DNA from 2 places in the Streptomyces sp. NPDC085932 genome. Region 2 is predicted to be linked to the other one. Evidence: riboswitches for the same ligand, from Rfam matches in the RefSeq annotation. Region 2 holds a riboswitch; the other holds the start of a gene.
The links. Region 2 has a riboswitch for glycine ahead of gcvT (glycine cleavage system aminomethyltransferase GcvT). Riboswitches for the same ligand answer to the same signal wherever they lie in the genome.

Region 1 (7,222 bases), on a different contig from region 2:
CGGTGGCCTCGCTCGTCGTCGAGCTGGGGCGGTTCGGGATCGAGCCGCGGCATCTGCGGGCGATGAAGGCGGCGGCCGACCGCGAGGCCGGGCTCGTGGACCAGGTGGTGGCCCCGCTCAGGCGGCACCGGAACCCGCAGACCAGGGCTCACGCGGAGGCGCGCACGAAGGAGCTGGCGGGGCTCACGGTGCGGCTGCACGCCGCGCTGGTGCAGACGGCTCTCGGGGTGCGGCTGCCCTGAGCAGCGGGCCGCGCGGGGGGCCGGATCAGGTGCCCGATCCGGGCCCGACTACCCAAACATCCCGAGCACGGCCTAGGGTTGCTGTGTGAACGAGCTCGATGTCGTAGGTGTCCGGGTCGAAATGCCCTCCAACCAACCGATCGTGCTGCTGCGTGAAGTGGGAGGAGACCGTTACCTTCCCATCTGGATCGGACCGGGGGAGGCGACGGCGATCGCCTTCGCCCAGCAGGGCATGGCTCCCGCACGGCCGCTGACCCACGACCTGTTCAAGGACGTGCTGGAGGCTGTCGGCCAGGAGCTCACGGAAGTGCGCATCACGGACCTGCGCGAGGGCGTCTTCTACGCGGAGCTGGTCTTCGCCAGTGGCGTCGAGGTGAGCGCCCGTCCGTCCGACGCCATAGCGCTTGCGCTGCGCACCGGGACGCCGATCTACGGCAGCGACACGGTGCTCGACGACGCCGGTATCGCCATCCCGGACGAGCAGGAGGACGAGGTGGAGAAGTTCCGCGAGTTCCTCGACCAGATCTCTCCGGAGGACTTCGGCACCAGCAGTCAGTGAGCTCCCGTCCCCGACAAGAGGGGGCCGGAGGCAGCAGCGGTCGGTGAGGCGAAGGGGCGGCCCGGCGGACGGTGTGGTCCGCGGCGGGGTCGCCCGACGCGTTGTGACGGGTGAATTGCCCGCATGTGCCGGTGGCGCGTGAGAGCGTCACACGGCCCGAGCCGAGCGCATTCGGCTAGCCTTTCCCCGCGGTGGGGCACGGGAAACCACTCTCAGGGTGATTATCACTCGGCGTGGCGAGTGTGGCGATCGTTGACGCACCCCTGGTGACTGCCTACCGTCGAGAAGGCAGGTCAAGGACGGAGGTCGGCGTGAGTAGCAGCGGCGGCGGTACGGCTGGGGGCGGCCCCGAGCGCAGTCTCAGGGCGAGCGGTCCGTACCCTCCCCCCGGCTCATGGCTCCGCGCGAGCGGGGGATACCCCCAGCCCGGCGACGCGGCCGATCACGCTCCGCAGCGACCGACGGCCGTGCCGAGCAGCGGAGGGACGACGTCCATGGCGTCCGAGCAGATCGGCTACCGCGGTCCGACGGCCTGTGCGGCCGCTGGCATCACCTACCGGCAACTGGACTACTGGGCCCGTACGGGTCTGGTCGAGCCGAGCGTGCGCCCCGCCCACGGGTCCGGGACACAGCGGTTGTACAGCTTCCGCGACGTGGTCGTCCTGAAGATCGTCAAGCGGTTCCTGGACACCGGGGTGTCGCTGCAGAACATCCGCACGGCCGTGCAGCACCTCAGGGAACGCGGTTTCCGCGACCTGGAGCGGATGACGCTCATGAGCGACGGTGCCACGGTCTACGAATGCACCTCGCCGGACGAGGTCCACGCCCTGCTCCAAGGGGGCCAAGGGGTCTTCGGGATCGCCGTGGGCGTCGTGTGGCGGGACGTCGAGAGCGCGCTGTCCCAGCTGCACGGGGAGCGGATCGACACCGGCGAGACGCTGGTCGGGCCCAATCCGGCGGACGAGCTGGCGCGACGGCGCAACCGAGCCGTCTGAGACCGCCCCACAGGTGGTGTTCCCATTGCTCCCCGGAGGCGGGACGTTTCCGCAACCGGCGCGCGGACCCGTGCGCCGAGCCGCCTGGAAGCGGTTGCCCCGAGGCGGTCACGGCCGGGCGGGGTGGCCGATCGGGGCATTGTCAGTGGCGTAGGGCAGCATCGGAGATGTGAGAACCGCGCCCACGATCCTGCATCTCGACATGGATGCCTTCTTCGCCTCGGTGGAGCAGGCGTCCAAGCCGAGTCTGCGTGGGAAGGCCGTGGTCGTGGGGGGACTCGGGCCGCGGGGTGTGGTGGCCACGGCGTCCTACGAGGCGCGGGTCTTCGGGGTGCATTCGGCGATGCCCATGGGGCAGGCCAGGCGACTCGCGCCCAACGCCGCGTACCTCGTGCCGCGCTTCGGGCTCTACAAGGCGATCAGCGAGCGCGTCATGGAGCTGCTGCGAGCGCTCTCGCCGCTCGTGGAGCCGTTGAGCCTGGACGAGGCGTTCGTCGACCTGGAGGCAGGACAGGTGGCCTGGGACGAGAAGTCCGCGCGGCTGGTCGGCGCCCAGCTGCGTGCGGACATCCGCGCGGTCACCGGGCTCACGGGATCGGTCGGGCTCGCCGCCTCCAAGATGCTCGCGAAGATCGCCTCGGAGCAGGCCAAGCCCGACGGACTGGTGGTGATCGAGCCGGGCACCGAGCGGGCCATGCTCGGGCCGATGTCGGTGCGGACCCTGCCCGGCGTCGGACCGGCGACGGGCGACCATCTGCGGCGCGCCGGGATCACCACGGTCGAGGAGATCGTCGAGGCGGGCGAGGACGAGCTGGTCCGGCTGCTGGGCAAGGCGCACGGGCACGGGCTGTACGCGATGGCCCTGGCGCGGGACGACCGGCCCGTGGTGGCGGAGCGCGAGGCGAAGTCCGTGTCCGTGGAGGACACCTACGACGTGGACATCCACGACCGGGTGCGGGTCGGTCTGGAGGTGCAGCGGCTGGCCGACCGGTGCGTGCGGCGGCTGCGCGGGGCCGGCCTCTCCGGGCGGACGATCGTGCTGAAGGTACGGAGGTACGACTTCTCGACCCTCACCCGGTCCGAGACGCTGCGGGGGCCGACGGACGACCCCGCGGTGATCGGGGAGGCGGCGGCCCGGCTGCTGGACTCGGTGGACACCACGGGCGGGGTGCGGCTGCTCGGGGTCGGGGTCAGCGGACTCGCCGACTACACCCAGGAGGACCTGTTCGCACAGGCCGCGGGGGAGCGAGCGGTGGTCGAGGGGCCGGTCGAGGAGCATGCCGCGGCGCAGGCCGAGGAGCAGCCGTCGCTCGCCGAGCGGCGCTGGCCCGCCGGACACGACGTGCGGCACGCCGAGTTCGGGCACGGATGGGTGCAGGGCAGTGGGCTGGGACGGGTCACCGTGCGCTTCGAGACGCCCGGCTCGGAGCCCGGACGGGTGCGGACCTTCCGGGTCGACGACCCCGCGCTGGAGCCGGCGGATCCGCTGCCGCTGGTGTTACGAAGACCCGGCGGATCCGGGGACGGATTCGCCGGTCCCGTGGTTACGCCGCCGGGGGCCGCTTCGTCCGGGGAGTCCGGGCATCAGGTCGTCTGCTCGTCGGAGCCCGCCAGCTTGCCGAACTCGTGATCGGGCAGCGCGGGAGGGGCGGCGATGTCCAGGCCGTAGTGGTGGTAGAGCTGCAGTTCCTGCTCGGGGGAGAGGTGGCGGCCCACGCCGAAGTCGGGGGCGTCCTTGATCAGGGCGCGTTCGAAGGGGACGTGGAGGGCACCCTCGATCAGCTCGCTGGGCTCCAGAGGGACGAATGCGTCCCTGCTGAACAGGCCCGTCCGTATGGCCGCCCACTCGGGCTCGCCAGTGGCGTCGTCGAGGTAGACCTCGTCGATCGTGCCGATCCGGGTTCCGTTGCGGTCGAATGCCTTGCGGCCGATCAGGTTGCGCGGATCGATATCGGTACGCACGGGACCTCCACAGGGTCGCAACTCATCCGTAAGCACTACAAAACGGCACAATCGAGGAGGCGGCCACTCGAAGGTTCGTGCGTTGACCTCGCTGGTACGCTGGCAACGGCTGCTGACCCCGTGCGGGAGAGTCCTCCGGACACCATCGGAGGCGCCGAAGGAGCAAATCCTCCCCGGAATCTCTCAGGCACACGTACCGCACGGACGAGGTCACTCTGGAAAGAAGAGCGGGTGTCGACGGCTTCCGCTCTCACCGACGGTGAAAGCCGGACGCCTTCGGGCGATCCGGTGAAGCTCTCAGGTTGAGATGACAGAGGGGGAGGCCGTCCGGGTACCCGCGCCGTGGTGCCCCTCGAAGGTCGTGTCAGACCAGGAGGCCTCCGTCCATGACCGCCCATCGCATTCCGCTTTCCGAGCTCGAAGAGGCAGTCCCCTTCGAGCAGCGCCACATCGGCCCCGACCACGAGGCCCAGGCCAAGATGCTCGCGCAGGTCGGCTACGGCTCGCTGGACGAGTTGACGGCCGCCGCGGTCCCGGCCGTGATCAAGAGCGCCGAGGCCCTCGACCTGCCGGGCGCCCGCAGCGAGGCCGAGGTGATCGCCGAGCTGCGCTCCCTCGCCGACCGCAACCAGGTCCTCGGCTCCATGATCGGCCTGGGCTACTACGGCACGTTCACGCCGCCGGTCATCCTGCGCAACGTCATGGAGAACCCGGCCTGGTACACGGCCTACACGCCGTACCAGCCGGAGATCTCGCAGGGGCGGCTCGAGGCGCTGCTCAACTTCCAGACCATGGTCGCCGACCTCACCGGACTGCCGACGTCCGGGGCCTCCCTGCTCGACGAGGGCACCGCGGCCGCCGAGGCCATGGCGCTGTCGCGGCGCATGGGCAAGAACAAGAAGGGCCTGTTCCTGGTCGACGCGGACGCGCTGCCGCAGACCATCGCCGTGATCCAGACCCGGGCCGAGCCGACCGGCGTGGAGGTCGTCGTCGCCGACCTGTCCGACGGCATCCCGGCCGAGGTCGCCGAGCGTGAGATCAACGGCGTGCTCATCCAGTACCCGGGCGCCTCCGGAGCCGTACGGGACATCAAGCCGGTCATCGACCGGGCGCACGAGCTCGGGGCGGTCGTCACCGTCGCCGCCGACCTGCTCGCGCTGACACTGCTGAAGTCGCCCGGCGAGCTCGGCGCGGACATCGCCGTCGGCACCACCCAGCGCTTCGGTGTGCCGATGGGCTTCGGCGGTCCGCACGCCGGTTACATGGCGGTTCAGGAGAAGATGGCGCGCAGCCTGCCCGGGCGGCTCGTCGGCGTCTCCGTCGACGCCGACGGGAACAAGGCCTACCGGCTGGCGCTGCAGACGCGTGAGCAGCACATCCGCCGCGAGAAGGCGACCAGCAACATCTGCACCGCGCAGGTGCTGCTGGCCGTGATGGCCGGCATGTACGCCGTCTACCACGGCCCGGAGGGCCTGAAGGGCATCGCGCGGCGCACCCACCGCTACGCCACGGTCCTGGCCGCCGGGCTCGCCAACGGCGGGGTCGAGGTCGTGCACGGCTCCTACTTCGACACCCTGACCGTGCGCGTCGAGGGCCGGGCCGCCGAGGTCGTGGCCGCCGCGCGTGACAACGGCGTCAACCTGCGTCTGGTCGACGCCGACCACGTCTCGATCGCCTGCGACGAGACCACCACCCGCGCCCAGCTGCGGGCCGTGTGGGCCGCCTTCGGCGTCGAGGGTGTCATCGAGGCGCTGGACGCCGCCACGGAGGACGGGCTTTCGGCCGGTCTGCTGCGGACCGACGACTACCTCACGCACCCGGTCTTCCACCAGCACCGCTCCGAGACGGCCATGCTGCGCTACCTGCGCCGGCTGTCCGACCGTGACTACGCGCTCGACCGCGGCATGATCCCGCTGGGCTCCTGCACCATGAAGCTCAACGCGACCACCGAGATGGAGCCGGTCACCTGGCCCGAGTTCGGGCAGCTGCACCCCTTCGCCCCCGCCGAGCAGGCCCAGGGCTACCTCACGCTCATCCACGAGCTGGAGGACCGGCTCGCCGAGGTCACCGGGTACGACAAGGTCTCCCTCCAGCCGAACGCCGGGTCCCAGGGCGAGCTGGCCGGTCTGCTCGCCGTGCGCGGGTACCACCGGGCCAACGGCGACGAGCAGCGGACCGTGTGCCTGATCCCGTCGTCCGCGCACGGCACCAACGCCGCCAGCGCGGTGATGGCGGGCATGAAGGTCGTCGTCGTGAAGACCGCCGAGGACGGCGAGATCGACGTCGAGGACCTGCGGGCGAAGATCGAGCAGCACCGCGACGAGCTGGCCGTGCTGATGATCACCTACCCGTCCACGCACGGCGTGTTCGAGGAGCATGTCGCCGACATCTGCGCGCAGGTGCACGAGGCGGGCGGCCAGGTCTACGTCGACGGCGCCAACCTCAACGCGCTCGTCGGGCTCGCCAAGCCGGGTCACTTCGGTGGCGACGTCTCGCACCTGAACCTGCACAAGACCTTCTGCATCCCGCACGGCGGTGGCGGCCCGGGCGTCGGCCCGGTGGCGGTGCGCGAGCACCTCGCGCCCTACCTGCCGAACCACCCGCTGCAGCCCGAGGCCGGCCCGGAGACGGGCGTCGGGCCCATCTCGGCGGCGCCCTGGGGCTCGGCCGGCATCCTGCCGATCTCGTGGGCGTACGTCCGTCTCATGGGGGGCGAGGGCCTGAAGCGCGCCACGCAGGTGGCGGTGCTGAGCGCCAACTACGTCGCCAAGCGGCTGGAGCCGCACTACCCGGTGCTCTACACGGGTCCCGGCGGGCTCGTCGCGCACGAGTGCATCATCGACCTGCGGCCGCTGACGAAGGCGACCGGTGTGAGCGTCGACGACGTCGCCAAGCGGCTCATCGACTACGGCTTCCACGCGCCGACCATGTCGTTCCCGGTGGCCGGGACGCTGATGATCGAGCCGACCGAGTCGGAGGACCTGGCCGAGCTGGACCGGTTCTGCGACGCGATGATCGCCATTCGCGCGGAGATCGAGAAGGTCGGTTCCGGTGAGTGGCCCGCCGAGGACAACCCGCTGCGCAGCGCCCCGCACACCGCCGGCGCCCTCGCCGGGGAGTGGGAGCACGCCTACAGCCGTGAAGAGGCGGTCTTCCCGGCCGGGGTCTCGGCGGCCGACAAGTACTGGCCGCCGGTACGCCGTATCGACCAGGCCTTCGGTGACCGGAACCTGGTCTGCTCGTGCCCGCCGCTGGACGCGTACGAGGACTGATCCGGTGAGGTGGCTGATGGGGCGAGCCGGCTGATCCGCCGCCGAGTGGACTGATCTGCCCGATCCACCCATGGGAGGGGCTCCGCGCTGCGGGGCCCCTCCTGTCATGCGGTGGCACGGTCATGTGGTGGCGCGGGGTACCCGGGGCGGCCGTGGTCGATGCCCCTTCGCCGGCCTCGCAAGGTCCGCTGG
Region 2 (7,222 bases):
CCAGGGCGGCGCCGCTCCACTCCCCGCCGAGCGCGAAGCCCTGTGCGAGCCGCATCAGCACGAGCAGCGCGGTGGCCACCCAGCCGGCCTGGGCGTAGGTGGGCAGGACGCCGATGAGGAAGGTGGCGACGCCCATGGTCAGCAGCGAGACGACGAGCGTCTTCTTGCGGCCGAGGCGGTCGCCGAGGTGCCCGAAGACGACGGCGCCGATCGGGCGGGCGACCATCGCGGCGCCGAAGACCGCGAAGGACGACAGCAGCGCGGTGGTCGGGTCGCTGCTCGGGAAGAACAGCTGCGGGAAGACGAGCACCGCGGCGGTCGCGTAGATGTAGAAGTCGTAGAACTCGATCGTCGTGCCGATGAGGCTGGCGACGAGGACCCGGGACCGGGGGTTGACGGGCGTCGGGGCTGAACCGGGGGCTGGTGCGGGCATCGCTCGGTCTTTCACGCGTGAAACATGGCTGGTACAACGATGTCAGCCATCTTGTTTCGCGGTACAGCCCTCTCGCGATGTGAGACGCGGGCCGGCTCGGCCGTCAGCACTCGATGATGTTCACCGCGAGCCCGCCCCGGGCCGTCTCCTTGTACTTCACGGACATGTCCGCGCCCGTGTCCTTCATCGTCTTGATGACCTTGTCCAGGGACACCTTGTGGGACCCGTCGCCGCGCATCGCCATGCGCGCGGCGGTGACGGCCTTGACGGCCGCCATGCCGTTGCGCTCGATGCAGGGGATCTGGACCAGGCCGCCGACCGGGTCGCAGGTCAGGCCCAGGTTGTGCTCCATGCCGATCTCGGCCGCGTTCTCGACCTGCTCGGGCGAGCCGCCGAGGACCTCGGCGAGGGCGCCCGCGGCCATGGAGCAGGCGGAGCCGACCTCGCCCTGGCAGCCGACCTCGGCGCCGGAGATCGAGGCGTTCTCCTTGAACAGCATGCCGATCGCGCCCGCGGCGAGCAGGAAGCGGACCACGCCCTCCTCGTCGGCGCCGGGCACGAAGTTCATGTAGTAGTGCAGGACCGCCGGGATGATGCCGGCCGCGCCGTTGGTCGGGGCGGTGACGACCCGGCCCCCGGCCGCGTTCTCCTCGTTCACGGCCATCGCGTAGAGCGTGATCCACTCCATCGACAGGGCCTGCGGGTCGCCCTCGGAGCGGAGCTTGCGCGCGGTGGTGGCGGCCCGGCGGCGCACCTTCAGACCGCCCGGCAGGATGCCCTCGCGGGACATGCCGCGCGCCACGCACGCCTGCATGACCCGCCAGATCTCCAGCAGGCCCTCGCGGATCTCCTCCTCCGTGCGCCAGGCCCGCTCGTTCTCCAGCATCAGCGCCGAGATGGACAGGCCGGTCTCCCGGGCCAGGCGCAGCAGCTCGTCACCGGTGCGGAAGGGGTACTTCAGCACGGTGTCGTCGAGCTTGATGCGGTCGGCGCCGACCGCGTCCTCGTCGACGACGAAGCCGCCGCCGACCGAGTAGTAGGTCTTGGTCAGCAGCTGAGCGCCCGAGGCGTCGTACGCCCACAGGGTCATGCCGTTGGCGTGGTAGGGCAGGGCCTTGCGGCGGTGCAGGACCATGTCGTCGTCGAAGGAGAACGCGATCTCGTGCTCGCCGAGCAGGTTCAGCCTGCCGTCGGCCTTGATCGTCTCCACCCGCTCGTCGGCGGTCTCCACGTCCACCGTGCGCGGTGAGTCGCCCTCCAGACCGAGCAGCACGGCCTTGGGCGTGCCGTGGCCGTGCCCGGTCGCGCCGAGCGAGCCGTACAGCTCCGCCCGGACCGAGGCGACGGACCCCAGCAGCTCCTCGTTGCGCAGTCGCCGGACGAACAGGCCGGCCGCGCGCATCGGGCCGACGGTGTGGGAGCTGGACGGGCCGATGCCGATCGAGAACAGGTCGAAGACCGAGATGGCCACGGGGGAACTCCTGACTACGGGGGTGGTGCCAAGGGGGTGGGCGCCGCGCCGGCTTGTGGCCGGCGCGGCCCCCGAAAGGTTTCTTCGCGGCCGTCGCCGGCCGCGCTCCTACTTGTTCAGACCCGGGTACAGCGGGTGCCGGTCGGCCAGGGCCTTCACCCGGGCCTTGAGGGCCTCCGCGTCGTACGACGGCTTCAGCGCCTCGGCGATGACCTCCGCCACCTCGGCGAAGTCCTCCGCCCGGAACCCGCGGGTGGCCAGGGCCGGGGTGCCGATCCGCAGACCGGACGTCACCATCGGCGGACGCGGGTCGTTCGGGATCGCGTTGCGGTTGACGGTGATGCCGATGCCGTGGAGCCGGTCCTCGGCCTGCTGCCCGTCCAGCTCGGAGTCGCGCAGGTCGACCAGGACCAGGTGCACGTCCGTGCCGCCGGACAGGACGTCCACGCCCACGGCCCGGACGTCGTCCCGCACCAGACGCTCGGCCAGGATGCGGGCACCCTCCAGCGTACGGCGCTGGCGCTCCTTGAAGTCCTCCGAGGCGGCGACCTTGAAGGCGACGGCCTTGGCGGCGACCACGTGCTCCAGCGGACCACCCTGCTGACCGGGGAAGACGGCGGAGTTGATCTTCTTGGCCAGCTCGGCCGTGGAGAGGATCACACCGCCGCGCGGGCCGCCGAGGGTCTTGTGGGTCGTGGTGGTGACCACGTGCGCGTGCGGCACCGGGTTGGGGTGCAGCCCGGCCGCGACGAGCCCGGCGAAGTGGGCCATGTCGACCATCAGGTAGGCGCCGACCTCGTCCGCGATCCGGCGGAACTCGGCGAAGTCCAGCTGCCGGGGGTAGGCGGACCAGCCGGCGACGATCAGCTTCGGCCGTGACTCCTTGGCCAGCCGCTCGACCTCGGCCATGTCGACCCGGCCGTCCTCGCCCACGTGGTAGGCGACGACGTCGTAGAGCTTGCCGGAGAAGTTGATCTTCATGCCGTGGGTCAGGTGACCGCCGTGGGCGAGGTTCAGGCCCATGATGGTGTCGCCCGGCTTGAGCAGCGCGAACATCGCGGCCGCGTTGGCCTGGGCGCCCGAGTGCGGCTGCACGTTGGCGTGCTCGGCGCCGAACAGCTCCTTCACGCGGTCGATCGCGATCTGCTCGACCACGTCGACGTGCTCGCAGCCGCCGTAGTAGCGGCGGCCCGGGTAGCCCTCGGCGTACTTGTTGGTGAGGACCGAGCCCTGCGCCTCCATGACCGCGACCGGGGCGAAGTTCTCCGAGGCGATCATCTCCAGCGTGGACTGCTGGCGGTGCAGCTCGGCGTCGACCGCGGCGGCCACGGCCGGGTCGAGCTCGTGCAGGGGGGTGTTCAGGACGGACATACGGCTACGACTCCTCAGCCGGCGGAGAACGCGGTGTACTCGTCGGCGGAGAGCAGGTCGCCCGGCTCGTCCGTGACCCGCACCTTGAACAGCCAGCCGCCCTCGAAGGGGGCCGAGTTCACCAGCGACGGGTCGTTCACGACGTCCTCGTTGACCTCGGTGACCTCACCGGAGACCGGGGAGTACAGGTCGGACACGGACTTGGTCGACTCCAGCTCGCCGCAGGTCTCGCCCGCGGACACGGTGTCACCGACCTCGGGGAGCTGGACGAAGACCACGTCGCCGAGCGCGTTGGCCGCGTGCTCCGTGATGCCGACCGTCGACACGCCGTCCTCGGCGGCCGACAGCCACTCGTGCTCCTTGCTGTAACGCAGCTGCTGGGGATTGCTCATGGCCTGAATTCTCCTGTACGCGCGGGAGTGCTGGTGAAGGGACCGCTGGTGAGCGGGGTGGAGGTACCCCGGGCGCTCGTGGCGCCCGTGGCCAGTGTCTACTTCTGGCGCTTGTAGAACGGCAGCGCCACGACCTCGTACGGCTCGTGACTGCCCCGGATGTCCACGCCCACTCCGGGCGTGCCGGGCGCGGCGTGCGCGGCGTCGACGTAGGCCATCGCGATCGGCTTGCCCAGGGTGGGGGAGGGGGCGCCGGAGGTGACCTCGCCGATCACCTCGCCGCCCGCGACGACGGCGTACCCGGCGCGCGGAACGCGGCGGCCCTCGGCGACCAGGCCGACCAGCACGCGCGGCGGGTTCTGCTCGGCCCGGGCAGCGGCCTCGCGCAGGGCCTCGCGGCCCACGAAGTCGCCCTCCTTCTCGAACTTCACCACGCGGCCGAGACCGGCGTCGAAGGGCGTCAGGGAGGTGGTCAGCTCGTGCCCGTACAGCGGCATGCCGGCCTCCAGGCGCAGCGTGTCGCGGCAGGACAGGCCGCACGGGACCAGTCCGGCGCCCTCGCCGGCCTTGGTCAGGGCCTGCCACAGCTCCACGGCGTGCTCCGGCTTCACGAACAGCTCGAAGCCGTCCTCGCCGGTGTAGCCGGTGCGGGCGATCAGGGCCGGGACCCCGGCGACGGTGCCGGGCAGGCCGGCGTAGTACTTCAGCCCGTCGAGGTCGGCGTCCGTGAGGGACGCCAGGATGCCGGGGGACTCGGGGCCCTGGACGGCGATCAGCGCGTAGGCGTCCCGGTCGTCGCGCACCTCGGCGTCGAAGCCCTCGGCGCGCTCGGTCAGCGCGTCCAGGACGACCTGGGCGTTGGAGGCGTTGGCGACGACCATGTACTCCGTCTCGCCCAGCCGGTAGACGATCAGGTCGTCGAGGATGCCGCCGTCGGCCCGGCAGATCATGGTGTAGCGGGCGCGGCCCGGCTTCACGCCGCCGATGTTGCCCACCAGGGCGTAGTCGAGGAGGGCGGCGGCCTGCGGGCCGGTGACGGTGATCTCACCCATGTGGGAGAGGTCGAAGAGCCCGGCCTTCGTGCGCACGGCGAGGTGCTCGTCGCGCTCGGAGCCGTAGCGCAGGGGCATGTCCCAGCCGGCGAAGTCGGTCATCGTCGCGCCCAGCGAACGATGCAGGGCATCGAGCGCGGTGTGACGGAGTTCTCCTGTACTGCTCACGGTCGGTCGTCTCCCAGGGCGATGACGGGGCGAGGTCGTTCCTCCCCATCTGTCATCGGAACCTGAGAGGTTCGCCATGACCGCGCCGGTCCATGGCTTGCACCTTGGGTGGGACCGCTGTGACAGCGGCCCGCTTTTCAGATGTGCCTCGCCCGCGCGGTAACGGGGCCTGAGAGATTCAAGGGAGGGACTTGCTCCTTCGGCGCCCCAGCGTCAGCGGTGCTGGGAACTCTCCCGCGCGGATTCAAACGGCCGGTATGCAGTTGGCGCGCACATCATTGCACGCATCCTTCCGGCGCGGCAGGGGGACCTTTCCCAGGGAGTGCACGAGTCCCGCGCCGGACACGGCGACCTGTAGCAGCCCTGTTGCAGGAAGAGTACGGAAATGAGAGGCCTGCGGCATTACCTTCTTTTTACACTCGGCGGGGATGGGACTCCGTACCTGGCCCCAGGGGAGGACGATCACGGTGAACAGGACCAGGGCGTACGCCACGACGACGGGCATCGCGCTGCCCGAGCAGCCGGCTGCCGCGCCCCGGAGGGCCTGCGGCACGGTGCCGGCACCGGTCGTCCGCGATCTGCGCGACCGCCCGGGCCGCGGCCCGCACGCGCTGCTGTTCGGGTCCCGGGACATCGTCGTGGTCACGGGTCTGCCCGGCAGTGGCAAGTCCACGCTGATGCGGCGCACCGTCCCGGGCCGGCGCGTCGACTCCCAGGACACCCGCGACCGCTGGGAACGGCGCATGCCGGGCTTCCTGCCGTACGCGGTCTACCGGCCGCTGGTCCGGCTCGCCCACTACGCCGGGCTGCGCCGGGCGCTGCGCGGCGGCGAGGGGATCGTGGTGCACGACTGCGGCACGCAGGCGTGGGTCCGCCGCTGGCTCGCCCGCGAGGCCCGCCGCCGGGGCGGCACGCTGCACCTGCTGCTCCTCGACGTCACCCCCGAACAGGCCCTGGCGGGCCAGCGCGACCGCGGCCGCGGCGTCTCGCGCTACGCGTTCCTGCGCCACCGCGCGGCCACCACCCGCCTGCTGCGCGCGGTGGAACAGGGCGACCTCCCCTCCGGCTGCGGCTCGGCCGTCCTCGCCGACCGCGCCACGGCGAACGCGCTCCGCCGCATCGGCTTCACAGGGTGACGGGCGGGGCCGGCCACGCGACCGGGGCGGTGATACGGGGCGGGCGGGACGACGGCGGTGAGCCGGGCAGGGCGGCGGCGATCCCGCGGGTCCGGACCGCCGACGGCCCCGGCGGCCGACGGCCCCGCGCAGCGAACGGCGCGACGCCGAGGGCCCTCGACGCGGTCAGCGGACCATTCGGCATGCCGGCCGGGGATCCGGAAGGCGGGCTGCGGGGCGGCGTCGACGCCCGGTCCCTCGGCGCGGACAGCCGACCGGGCCGCGTTCGGGCCGCCGCTCGGCATGATCCGGTCACTCACGGCGCCCGAGCCGTTAGCCTTTTCGCCTCAGCAGTGGTTTCAGGCAGGCGGTAGGCAGATGGACTTCCCGGCGGACTTCTCCGCGGACTTCCCGGCGCAGACGCAGACCCACCCGCACGGTGGCTGGCCCGGCAACGAGCTGGAGGAGGTGCTCTCGGCCGCCCTCGGCGCCGGGCCCGCGGCCGGCGGCCGGATCGTCGAGGTGCTCGGCCGGAGCTTCGTCTGGGTCCCGCTCCCCAGCGGCGGCGGCCCCCACAGCGGCCCGCTCGACCTGCCCGCCGTCGAGATCGACGGCCAGGCGTTCGTGCCGGTGTTCAGCTCGGAGGAGCAGTTCCGCCAGGCCGCCGGCCCGCACATGTCGTACACCATCGCGCCCGCCGTGGAGTTCGCCCGCGGCCTGCCCCCGCACGCGGGGATCGTCGTCAACCCCGGCGGCGTGGTCGGCATACCCCTGCCGCCGCCCGCCGTAGCCGACCTGTGCCGGGCCGGCCGGACGCCGCTGGACGGCCCCGCGAGCGGCGGCCGGGTCCGCCTCTTCGAGCCCGACTGGCAGGACGACCCGGTGGACTTCCTCGCCGCCGCCTCCGCAGAGTTCGAGGCGATCGGCGTCGTCCTCACCGCCCGCCGCTGCCTCGCCGCGATCGAGACCGCCGAGCCCGTGATGTTCGTGGGCGTCGAACTCTCCCAGTGGGAAGGCGACCTGCGGGCCCTGCCCCTGGAGGCCCTGACCCGGGCCGTCACCGCGTCACCGGCCCCCTGGCCGGTCAACCTCGTCCTCCTGGACGTGGCGGAGGACCCGGTGGGCCACTGGATGAAGGACCGGGTCCGGCCCTTCTATCAGCGCTAGGCCACCGTCCCTCCGTCCGCCCGGCCAGGGCAGGAGGGACGGTGCGGACACGG

Region 1: another riboswitch for glycine. It lies ahead of gcvP (aminomethyl-transferring glycine dehydrogenase); the one in region 2 lies ahead of gcvT (glycine cleavage system aminomethyltransferase GcvT).

What each region holds. Positions count from the first base shown of each region.
Region 1 is NZ_JBITSJ010000005.1:7,268-14,489, forward strand. It holds gene ACIGAQ_RS24055 (MerR family transcriptional regulator) at 1-242, shown strand, start outside; gene ACIGAQ_RS24060 (bifunctional nuclease family protein) at 328-801, shown strand; gene ACIGAQ_RS24065 (MerR family transcriptional regulator) at 1,113-1,796, shown strand; gene ACIGAQ_RS24070 (DNA polymerase IV) at 1,966-3,426, shown strand; gene ACIGAQ_RS24075 (PRC-barrel domain-containing protein) at 3,381-3,758, opposite strand; glycine riboswitch at 3,872-3,967, shown strand; gene gcvP (aminomethyl-transferring glycine dehydrogenase) at 4,145-7,030, shown strand.
Region 2 is NZ_JBITSJ010000009.1:25,607-32,828, forward strand. It holds gene ACIGAQ_RS34940 (MFS transporter) at 1-433, opposite strand, end outside; gene ACIGAQ_RS34945 (L-serine ammonia-lyase) at 537-1,904, opposite strand; gene glyA (serine hydroxymethyltransferase) at 2,013-3,275, opposite strand; gene gcvH (glycine cleavage system protein GcvH) at 3,290-3,667, opposite strand; gene gcvT (glycine cleavage system aminomethyltransferase GcvT) at 3,766-4,887, opposite strand; glycine riboswitch at 5,035-5,134, opposite strand; gene ACIGAQ_RS34965 (AAA family ATPase) at 5,355-6,023, shown strand; gene ACIGAQ_RS34970 (enhanced serine sensitivity protein SseB) at 6,381-7,169, shown strand.